One region of the Rhodococcus sp. Q1 genome, then DNA from elsewhere that is predicted to be linked to it. Evidence: riboswitches for the same ligand, from Rfam matches in the RefSeq annotation. Region 1 holds a riboswitch; the other holds the start of a gene.
What was found. Region 1 has a riboswitch for cyclic di-AMP ahead of EQ874_RS13775 (resuscitation-promoting factor Rpf1 domain-containing protein). Riboswitches for the same ligand answer to the same signal wherever they lie in the genome.
Positions count from the first base shown of each region.

Region 2: it holds a riboswitch for cyclic di-AMP, as region 1 does, so the genes downstream of both, EQ874_RS05935 (NlpC/P60 family protein) here and EQ874_RS13775 (resuscitation-promoting factor Rpf1 domain-containing protein) in region 1, are expected to answer to the same signal.

Region 1 is NZ_SDMJ01000004.1:316,704-321,108, forward strand. It holds gene EQ874_RS13755 (DUF2771 domain-containing protein) at 1-269, shown strand, start outside; gene EQ874_RS13760 (cold-shock protein) at 335-742, opposite strand; gene EQ874_RS13765 (hypothetical protein) at 935-1,177, shown strand; gene EQ874_RS13770 (YccF domain-containing protein) at 1,174-1,566, shown strand; cyclic di-AMP (ydaO/yuaA leader) riboswitch at 1,893-2,027, shown strand; gene EQ874_RS13775 (resuscitation-promoting factor Rpf1 domain-containing protein) at 2,038-2,628, shown strand; gene EQ874_RS13780 (hypothetical protein) at 2,778-2,966, opposite strand; gene EQ874_RS13785 (helicase-associated domain-containing protein) at 3,026-4,405, shown strand, end outside.
Region 2 is NZ_SDMJ01000002.1:241,602-246,006, reverse strand. It holds gene EQ874_RS05940 (DEDD exonuclease domain-containing protein) at 1-1,168, opposite strand, end outside; cyclic di-AMP (ydaO/yuaA leader) riboswitch at 1,604-1,767, shown strand; gene EQ874_RS05935 (NlpC/P60 family protein) at 1,783-2,364, shown strand; gene EQ874_RS05930 (C40 family peptidase) at 2,746-3,738, shown strand; gene EQ874_RS05925 (hypothetical protein) at 3,811-4,405, shown strand, end outside.

The sequences.
Region 1 (4,405 bases):
ACGTGCCGGCGGGCTACCCGCTGCAGTTGTCGCTCCCCGCGGAGATCGCCGATGCTCCGTGGCGCATCATCACCGTCTACGGCGACACGCAGACCGGTCAGACCTACGTCGACGGCGCCATGTTCGAGGCCGGGGCGCGTCGGACGCTCACTGTGAAGAGCTCTCCCGAGCTGCAGCTGCTCGGGGTCGAGATCCAGCTGCCGTCGGCCGTGGTCGACGAGGCCGGTGAACCGATCGCGCACGCAGTCTGGGCCGTGAAGACCTTCTGATCCGGCCGCACGAACGACGCCGGGCCGCTCTCGCCGGTAGCGAGGCGGCCTGGCGTGTTTCGTTTCTAGTGGTCGAGCTCGCGCGCGATCGCCCGCATGACCTCGGAGATGCGCTGACCGGTCTTGCGGTCGGGATAGCGCCCGCGCCGCAGATCGGGCTGTACCGCTGCTTCGAGCAGCTTGATCATGTCCTCGACCATGCCGTGCAGCTCGTCCGGTGCGCGGCGCTTCTGCTGGACAGGAGCCTCGCGGCGTCCCTGCCGCAGCGTGGGTTGCTCGAGGAGCTCGACCTTCAGCGCCTGCGGACCCCGGCGACCCACTGCCATGCCGAACTCGACGCGCTGCCCGGGCTTGAGCGCTTCCACTCCTTCGGGGAGCGCGGAGGCACGCACGTAGACGTCCTCGCCCTCGTCCTGGGACAGGAAGCCGAAGCCCTTTTCGACGTCGTACCACTTCACCTTGCCGGTCGGCACCGCGCTCACCCGCTCCTCGACAGCTGTGCCCCCACGGGGCAACCCGTTTACCATGCAAAACAACGCGCCCCGACTCGGTCGAGTGGGACGCGTAGACGCCTGCCAGTGTACCTGCCGGGGTGTGCGTCCCCCCGAATCGTCTTCCCGCTCCCGGACCTCACCGCCGGACCCCGCGACGACTACCGTGGTCACGTGGGTACTTCATCTTCGGATTCGTCCGCCGCTCCGCGTAACGGCCTCCTGAAGGCCGCGATCGTGTGTTTCGCCGTCGGCGTGGTGGCCGTCCTCGCCATCTTCCTCACCCCGGTGATCACCGACGGCAAGCCCGGGCTCGTGCTGTATCTGCTGACCCTCGCCTGGCCGCTGGGCTTCGCGCTCGCCATCGCCTTCGCGCTGAGCTCGGGCCGGCGCGCACGGAACGGAGACCGGACATGAGGATCCTCCTCAACATCATCTGGCTGATCTTCGGCGGCCTGTGGCTCGCGCTCGGTTATTTCGCGGCCGGTCTGATCTGCTGCATCCTCATCATCACCATCCCCTTCGGCATCGCGTCGTTCCGCATCGGTGTCTACGCGTTGTGGCCGTTCGGCAAGACGACGGTCGACAAACCGACGGCCGGTACCGCGTCGCTGATCGGAAATGTCATCTGGATCGTGGTCGCCGGCATCTGGCTGGCCCTCGGGCACATCGCCACGGCGATCGCCATGGCCGTGACGATCATCGGTATCCCGCTCGCGATCGCGAACCTGAAGATGATCCCGATCTCCCTGATGCCCCTGGGGAAGGAGATCGTTCCTGTGGAGACCCGCCCGAGTTATATGTGATCTTTATCACATAACAGGGGGATAACGAGCGGGACTCGAAACGGATTTTCAGGTACCCGAACTCCACTACCTGGGACTTTATTCCCTGGTACGCGATGCGCGCGTTCGCCGACCCTCGAATCGGCGCGTTATCAATTGGTGACACTTCGCCCTCGGGCCGTTACCGTCATGTCCGGTCGAACCGCCAGGCTCGGCCGGTCCGGAACCGCCGCGCCAAATTCCTGTCCCGTGGTTCCGGAAATCCCGACGAACGATCCACAGGGGACAGGAAACGGGGGACCCACCGGTCTCCCAGGAACCGACCGGCCCACAGCCGGACGGTGTCCAGGAGGCCCGGGCCGACGCAAGCGCGACGGCCCTCGGGGTGAAGCCGAAGGCGCTCCCAACGGAGCGACACGGCCGGGCAACCTCTTCAGCCCGAACCCGACAGCTGACCTCGTAGGTGCGTACGGAGAGGAACACGGAACCGACATGAGCGGACGCCATCGCAAGCCCACCAATACCGGTCGTACCGTCGCGAAGTTCGCGCTGACGGGTGCAGTCCTCGGCGTCACGGGTGTCGCGTTCAGCGGCACCGCCGCTGCCGCCCCCGACTCCGACTGGGACCGCCTCGCACAGTGCGAGTCCGGCGGCAACTGGGGAATCAACACCGGCAACGGCTACCACGGTGGCCTGCAGTTCTCGCCGAGCACCTGGAACGCCTACGGCGGCCAGGAATACGCTGCCTCGGCCAGCCAGGCCAGCCGCGAACAGCAGATCGCCGTCGCCGAGCGTGTCCTCGCCGGCCAGGGCTGGGGCGCATGGCCCTCCTGCTCGTCGAGCCTCGGACTGTCGAGCGCGCCCACGCAGCGCTCCGTCGACACGGTCCCCAGCGCTCCTGCGGAGACCCCGGCGCCGAGCATCGAGAACGCTGTCCCGCAGCTTCCGGAGACCCCCGCCCTCCCCGCCGATGTCCAGGGCATCCTGGCCGGCTTCGAGCAGGGCGTCACCGCACTCCAGGACGCCGGCGTCGAGCTCGACCCGAACATCCTGGACGCCGTTCGCGCGGTGCTCCCGCAGTAACACTCCGAACATCCCGGGAAGGCCCCGCACCACTGATGGTGCGGGGCCTTTCCGCATGCGCGGACCCGGCATGGACCCTGAGAACGACGACGCCCGGCCCCTGCGAAGGACCGGGCGTAGTGCGGAAGAGCCGAATCGGTGATCCGCGATCAGCGGTTGATCACCGTCTTGGGGTGCGTGTAGGGCAGGTCCTCGACCGGCAACGGGAACACGGTGTCCTCACCGTAGGGGGAGAGCGGACCGGATCGCGTGGACGACAGTTCGGTGACAGCGTGCTCACCGTCGGCCAGCTCGGGCCATCCGTGGTCGACATAGTGCTTTTTCGAAGAGGTAGCCATGCGCTCATTTTGGCAGGTGAGTTCGGGGCCTGCTACCGCAGGTCTCTAATCTGGAGGGGATGTCCCCGACCACGCCCGCTCCCGACACCGCCTCGGACTCCCTCGCCCGCTGGCTGGCAGGTCGACGCGACACGGATCTCGCTGCCACGCTGCGTGCCCGGCCCGACCTCGTGGTGCCGCCACCGGCGAGCATGAACGTGCTCGCCAACCGGGCACAGCAACGCGCCTCGGTGTTCCGTGCTGCCGACGAGCTCGACACCGCCACCTTCGGAATCATCGAGGTGCTGGCGCGTCTCGGAGCGGTCGTGTCCCCCGTGACCCGGGCCGCCGTACTCGACGAGGTGTCCGGCCGGCTCAGCGCGAGGAATCTCGACCGGATCCTGTCCACCCTGCGGTCGCTGCTACTGGTCTGGGGATCCACCGACGAGTTGCGTCTGTCCGCTGCCGCCGTGGACGCCGTCCCGTGGCGCGTGGGACGCAGCAGCGACGTCGCCGGTCCGTCCCGGCAGGAACTCGACGATCTCCTCGCGGCGCTACCGCCCGAGCAGCGCAGCATCCTCGACACCCTGTCCCGTACGTCCCCGATCGGCCGTACCCGCGACGCCGCGCCCGGAACACCCGGCGAGCGGCCCGTGCAGAAACTGCTCGCCGCCGGACTGCTCCTCCGCATCGACGACGAGACCGTCGAACTCCCCCACCGGGTGGGTCAGGCGCTGCGCGACGACGCACCCTTCGACCCGGCGGCGCTCGCTCCCCCGCGCGCGCCGAAACCCACCCGGTCGACCGCCGACGTCAACGCGACCGCCGCCGGTGCCGCCCTCGAACTGCTGCGGCACTGTGAGGACGTCCTCGACGTGCTGGGCGCGCAACCCGCTCCCGTCCTCAAGGCCGGCGGACTCGGTGTCCGCGAACTGCATCGCATCGGGAAGTCGGTCGGCCTCGACGACGACGAGACGGCGCTGGTCGTCGAGGTCCTCGCCGGCGCCGGGCTGATCGCGCGTGGCCTTCCCGACCCGCCCACACCCGGCGACGACGATCACTGGGCCCCGACCACCGCCACCGACGCGTGGCTGGCGTCCTCCCCCGCCTACCGCTGGGCGGTCCTGGCCGGCGCCTGGCTCGACCTGCCGCGGCGCCCCTGGCTGATCGGCCGGCGCGACCAGAACGACAAGCCGGTCGCCGCACTCTCCGACGAGGTGAAGTCCCCCACAGCCGCCCGCGATCGGCGACTGCTGCTCGACGTCCTCTCCGACGTGCCGGCACTGGGCACGGACGTCGCCGATCTCCGTGCGGCTGCGGCGTGGCGTCGTCCTCGCTGGGCGGGTCGTCTCGACACGACGAGCGTCGTGGAGACCGTGCGTGAGGCGACGACCCTCGGTCTCGTCGCGCACGGCATGCTCGCGTCGCCCGGTAAGGCGTTGCTGCACGGCGGCGACGCC
Region 2 (4,405 bases), on a different contig from region 1:
CCCCGAAGCGCGCCGCTGCGCAACCCCCGACGGCGACGGGCGGGCAACGGTCGCCGTGACGGGCCGTGCGGCCGATCCTGCGTGTGCACGTGCGCAGACCACACATCTGCGCGAGCAGCGCCGCGACGTCCGCGGCGTCGGCGCGTACCGAGAACGGGCCGATCGCGTCGGGTCCGGGAGTGCGGCTCACAGCGAGGCGCGGAAACGCCTCGTCGGTGAGGATGATCCACCAGCCGCGCATCGGATACTTCGACCGGCGGTTGTACGGAGGGGTGTGTGCGGCGATCAGCCGCAGTTCGCGGACGCCGGCCTCGAGCCCGTGGGCGCATTCGACATGATCGATGCGAGTGGTGAGCGCGACCATCTCCCGCAGCCGCGGCCGCGTCTCGGAGCCCGTGAAATAGGTACGGACGCGACGGTGCAGGTCGACCGCCGTGCCGACGTACAACACCTCGTCGGACGGCCCCCGGAACATGTAGACACCGGGCTTGCGTGGAAGGTGTGCGGCGAGTGCGCGTTTGGCCCGTTGCTCGGCGGTGACCACCGGCATGTAGTCGCGCAACTCGGTGAGGCTGTGGACCCCCTGGTTGCCGACTCGTTCGATGAGGGCGTGCAGCACGTCCACGGTGGCCCGTGCGTCGTCGAGCGCGCGGTGGGTGGGCACGGTGGAGACCCTGAACAGCTCGGCCAGCGCGGAGAGCTTCACCGACGGCGCCTCGTCGCGCCCGAGGACGCGACGGGCCAGCTTGACGGTGCACAGCACCTGGAAGCGGGGCCATGCCAGCCGGCACCGGGCGGCAGCCGCCTGGAGAAATCCGACGTCGAAACCGGCGTTGTGCGCGACGAGCACCGATCCGGACGCGAACTCGAGGAAGGCGGGCAGCACCTCCTCGATCCTGGGGGCCGCGTAGACCATCGCAGTGGTGATGCCGGTGAGTTGCACGATGTACGGAGGAATGGGACGCCCGGGATCGACGAGGGTCGCGAACTCGCCGAGCACCTCGCCGGCACGGATCTTCACCGCACCGATCTCGGTGATGGCGTCCTCGGCTGCCTTCCCGCCGGTCGTCTCGAGGTCGACGACGACGAAGGTGGTGTCGCGCAGGGGTGTGTCGAGCTCGTCGAAACCCAGTTGCACGCCGAGGGCCGATGGTTGCGGCGAGGTCATGCGGCGAGCCTAGGAAGCGACACCGACAACCCACCGGGCGGGCTCCCGAACCCTCACGAGACGAGGATCACACCCTTTTTCTGCCGTCGCGAGAATCGGACGAAGCCCCCGAAAACAGACCGATCGGCCTGCGAGAGAAGCAATCCGGCGAATCGGACGGTCCGTTCCGGCCGGCCTCTCCGGGTAGCGGTGTCCTGACCTGCTTCTTCCGGAGTGGACCCGGACGAATCGGGTAGTGACGTCCTCGGGATGAAAGAGGGCCGGGCAGTGCTCGTTACCGCGCCGTTATCGGACCGTCGCCCTACGGCAGTGTTCTCCCAGGAATCGGTCGAAGCGGTCGGGTGGCGCGGCGGGGCGGTCGACTTCACCGATGCCGTTTCGTAATCTTTTCGAGACCGAGCGGAGAGTTTTCCGCCCCACCCCCGGGTCGGAGCCGCACGGTTACCGCCTAATCGCCCCTCCCCGGCTTCGGGAGTGGCGAGCCGGGGACCCACGTAGTTCTTGGGGTGAATCTCCTCCGCCCGTCGCGGCGAGGAGTAGGGCTGATCTTCCGGCCCGAACCCGTCAGCTAACTCGGTCGGCGGGTGAACGGAAGAAACGGAGAACGTCCCCTCGTGGTTTCGAACAACAGCAAGCGCACCGTCCGGCGCGCCCTTGTCGCCGGTGCCATTGCTCTCGGAGCAGTCACCGTCTCGGCCGGCCCGGCGATGGCCGAGCCCATCAACATTCCCGGTGTCGGAACGTTCGACCTCCCGGCCGGTGTGACCGTGCCGCCGGAGATCGCCAACCTCGTTCCGCCGGCCGCCGAGGGTGCCCCCGCGCCTCAGGCCGCTGCCTTCACCGCCCCCCTCGGCTCCGTCGGACAGCGTGCTGCCGACGCTGCGCAGTCGAAGATCGGCGCCCCCTACGTCTACGGCGCTGCCGGACCGAGCTCCTTCGACTGCTCGGGTCTCGTGCAGTGGGCCTTCAAGCAGGCCGGCCTCAGCGTCCCGCGCACCAGCTACGAGCAGGCGTCCGCCGGTACCCCCATCGATGTCGCGGCTCTCCAGCCCGGCGACGTCGTGTCGTTCTACGGAGGCAGCCACACCGGCATCTACATCGGCGGCGGCAACATCGTGCACGCCTCCACCTCCAGCCAGCCGGTGAAGATCGCGCCGCTGAACTCGATGCCCGTCGACGGAGCGCGTCGCTTCTGACCGCACGTCGCCTCCGATCGGACGGCGTTTCCCGCCTCCGCTCCGACGCATCATCTCCGAGAAGGGTGGGTCCGGTACCAACCGGACCCACCCTTCTCGGATGTCTGCGTGTGCGGCCCGTAGCCATGTCCGTCCGCTGGCACACAAAGTCGCCGCGCGTGATGGCTACTCGCAGGTAGACACAAACCTATGCGATTCCGTAACCTGATCGAGACCTTCGATCGGCAGTTGCGGATGATCGAGGACGCCCGGGAAAGGATTCGAGCCCTCGTGGTTTCCGACAGGACGAAGCACCTCGTGCGAGTGCAGGGCAGGCCGAGAGCGCAGGGCAGGCCGGGAGTACGGGCCGCGCGCCGCCCGGCGCTCGTCGTGGCCCTCGTGATGATGGTCCTCGGTCTCACTCTCGCGCCGGCGGCGGCGCAACCACCGGGGGAGACCCCCGCCGCGCGACTCGACCACCTCGCCGATCTGTCGCGTCGCAGCGAGCAGGCCACCGAAGCGTTGCACGCCGCGGGTGCGGATCTCGAAGCGAAGGTCGCGGCGCAGCAGGAGGCCGATACTCGCGCTGCCCAGGCCGACGAGGCCCTGGCCGGCGCTCGCGCCGACATCGCCCGCTTCAAGCCCACCGTCGACAAGCTCGCGCGGGCCAACTACCGCGGCGCGCGCACCAACCGGCTCTTCGCCGTGATGGTGAGCGACTCGCCTCAGCAGATGCTCGACCAGATGGTGCTGCTCGACGTCCTCGGTGAACAGACCTCGCGCGAGGTCGAAGGGTTCCGGACCGCCACCGCCGCTGCGGCCGAGGCCGCCGTGGCCGCGCAGCACGCCGCCGACGAGGCACATGCCGCCGCCGCGCAGGCCCAGACACTCCGCGACGAACTCCAGCGGCGTCAGGCCGAACTCGAGCAGCAGATCGAGGGAGTTCTCGATGCTTTCGAAGCGCTGAGCGACGCGGAGAAGGCCGAACTCGCCGGCACTCCCTTCCCGCCGGGCCTCGACGCCGAGAAGATCCTGCAGCACCTCGTCCCCGGCAGCAACGGCGCCGCCCTCCGGGCGGCCCTGTCCCGCATCGGCTCCCCGTACGTCTGGGGCGCGACCGGCCCCGATCAGTTCGACTGTTCGGGCCTCATGGTCTGGGCGTACAAGCAGGTCGGCAAGGCGCTGCCCCGCTCCAGTCAGGCCCAGGCGCAGGGCGGCGCCCCCGTCTCCCGCGAGAATCTGCAGCCCGGCGACCTCGTCATCTTCTACGACGATGCCTCCCACGTGGGCATGTACGTCGGCGACGGCAACATGGTGCATGCCTCGACCTTCGGTGTACCGGTGAAGGTCCAGTCGATCGATCGGTTCCCGTTCCACAGCGCCCGCCGGTACTGATTCGCCGCCACGTCGGCGCCGACTGCCGAGGTCGCCCCGGGCGCCGCCCGGACGTCGACCTAGACTGACGCGGTGCCCGCGCGATCGTCCTCTCCCGCCGGTACCCGCCGGTGGGAACGTCTCGGCCTGGCCGGGCTGGTCGTCGCACTGGTCACGGCAGGCCTGCTGCTGGCCGTCGACCCGGCGGACACCGACGACGCCGACAGCCGGGTACGGGCCGAACTGCAGGTCGTGCTGGACGACTGGAGCCGTGCCGTCCGGACCGGCGACGACGCGTTCCTCACCCGGTTGATCGACGCCGCGTCCCCGGCGCTCCTCGCCTCCGAGCGGGAGCGGATCGCGGCAATCGCCTCCGTTCCTCTCACCGACTTCGGGTACGAACTCGCCCCCGACTCGGCGTTGCCCCTGCCGCCCGAGGTCGTCGCCCGGTTCGGCGCCGACGAGGTCCGGGCCCACCGCGTCCACCTCCGGTTCGCTGTGGACGGCATCGACGACGTACCCACCCGCCGGCCCGTGACCGTGCTGTTCGTCCACCGGCCGCACGGCTGGCGGATCGCCGACGACGCGCCGGCCCTCGCCGGGGCGGAGACCGCGACCTGGCGGGGACCGTGGGACCACGGTCCGCTCCACGTCGCGACCGCACAGACCGAGGGCGGACGTTCGCTCG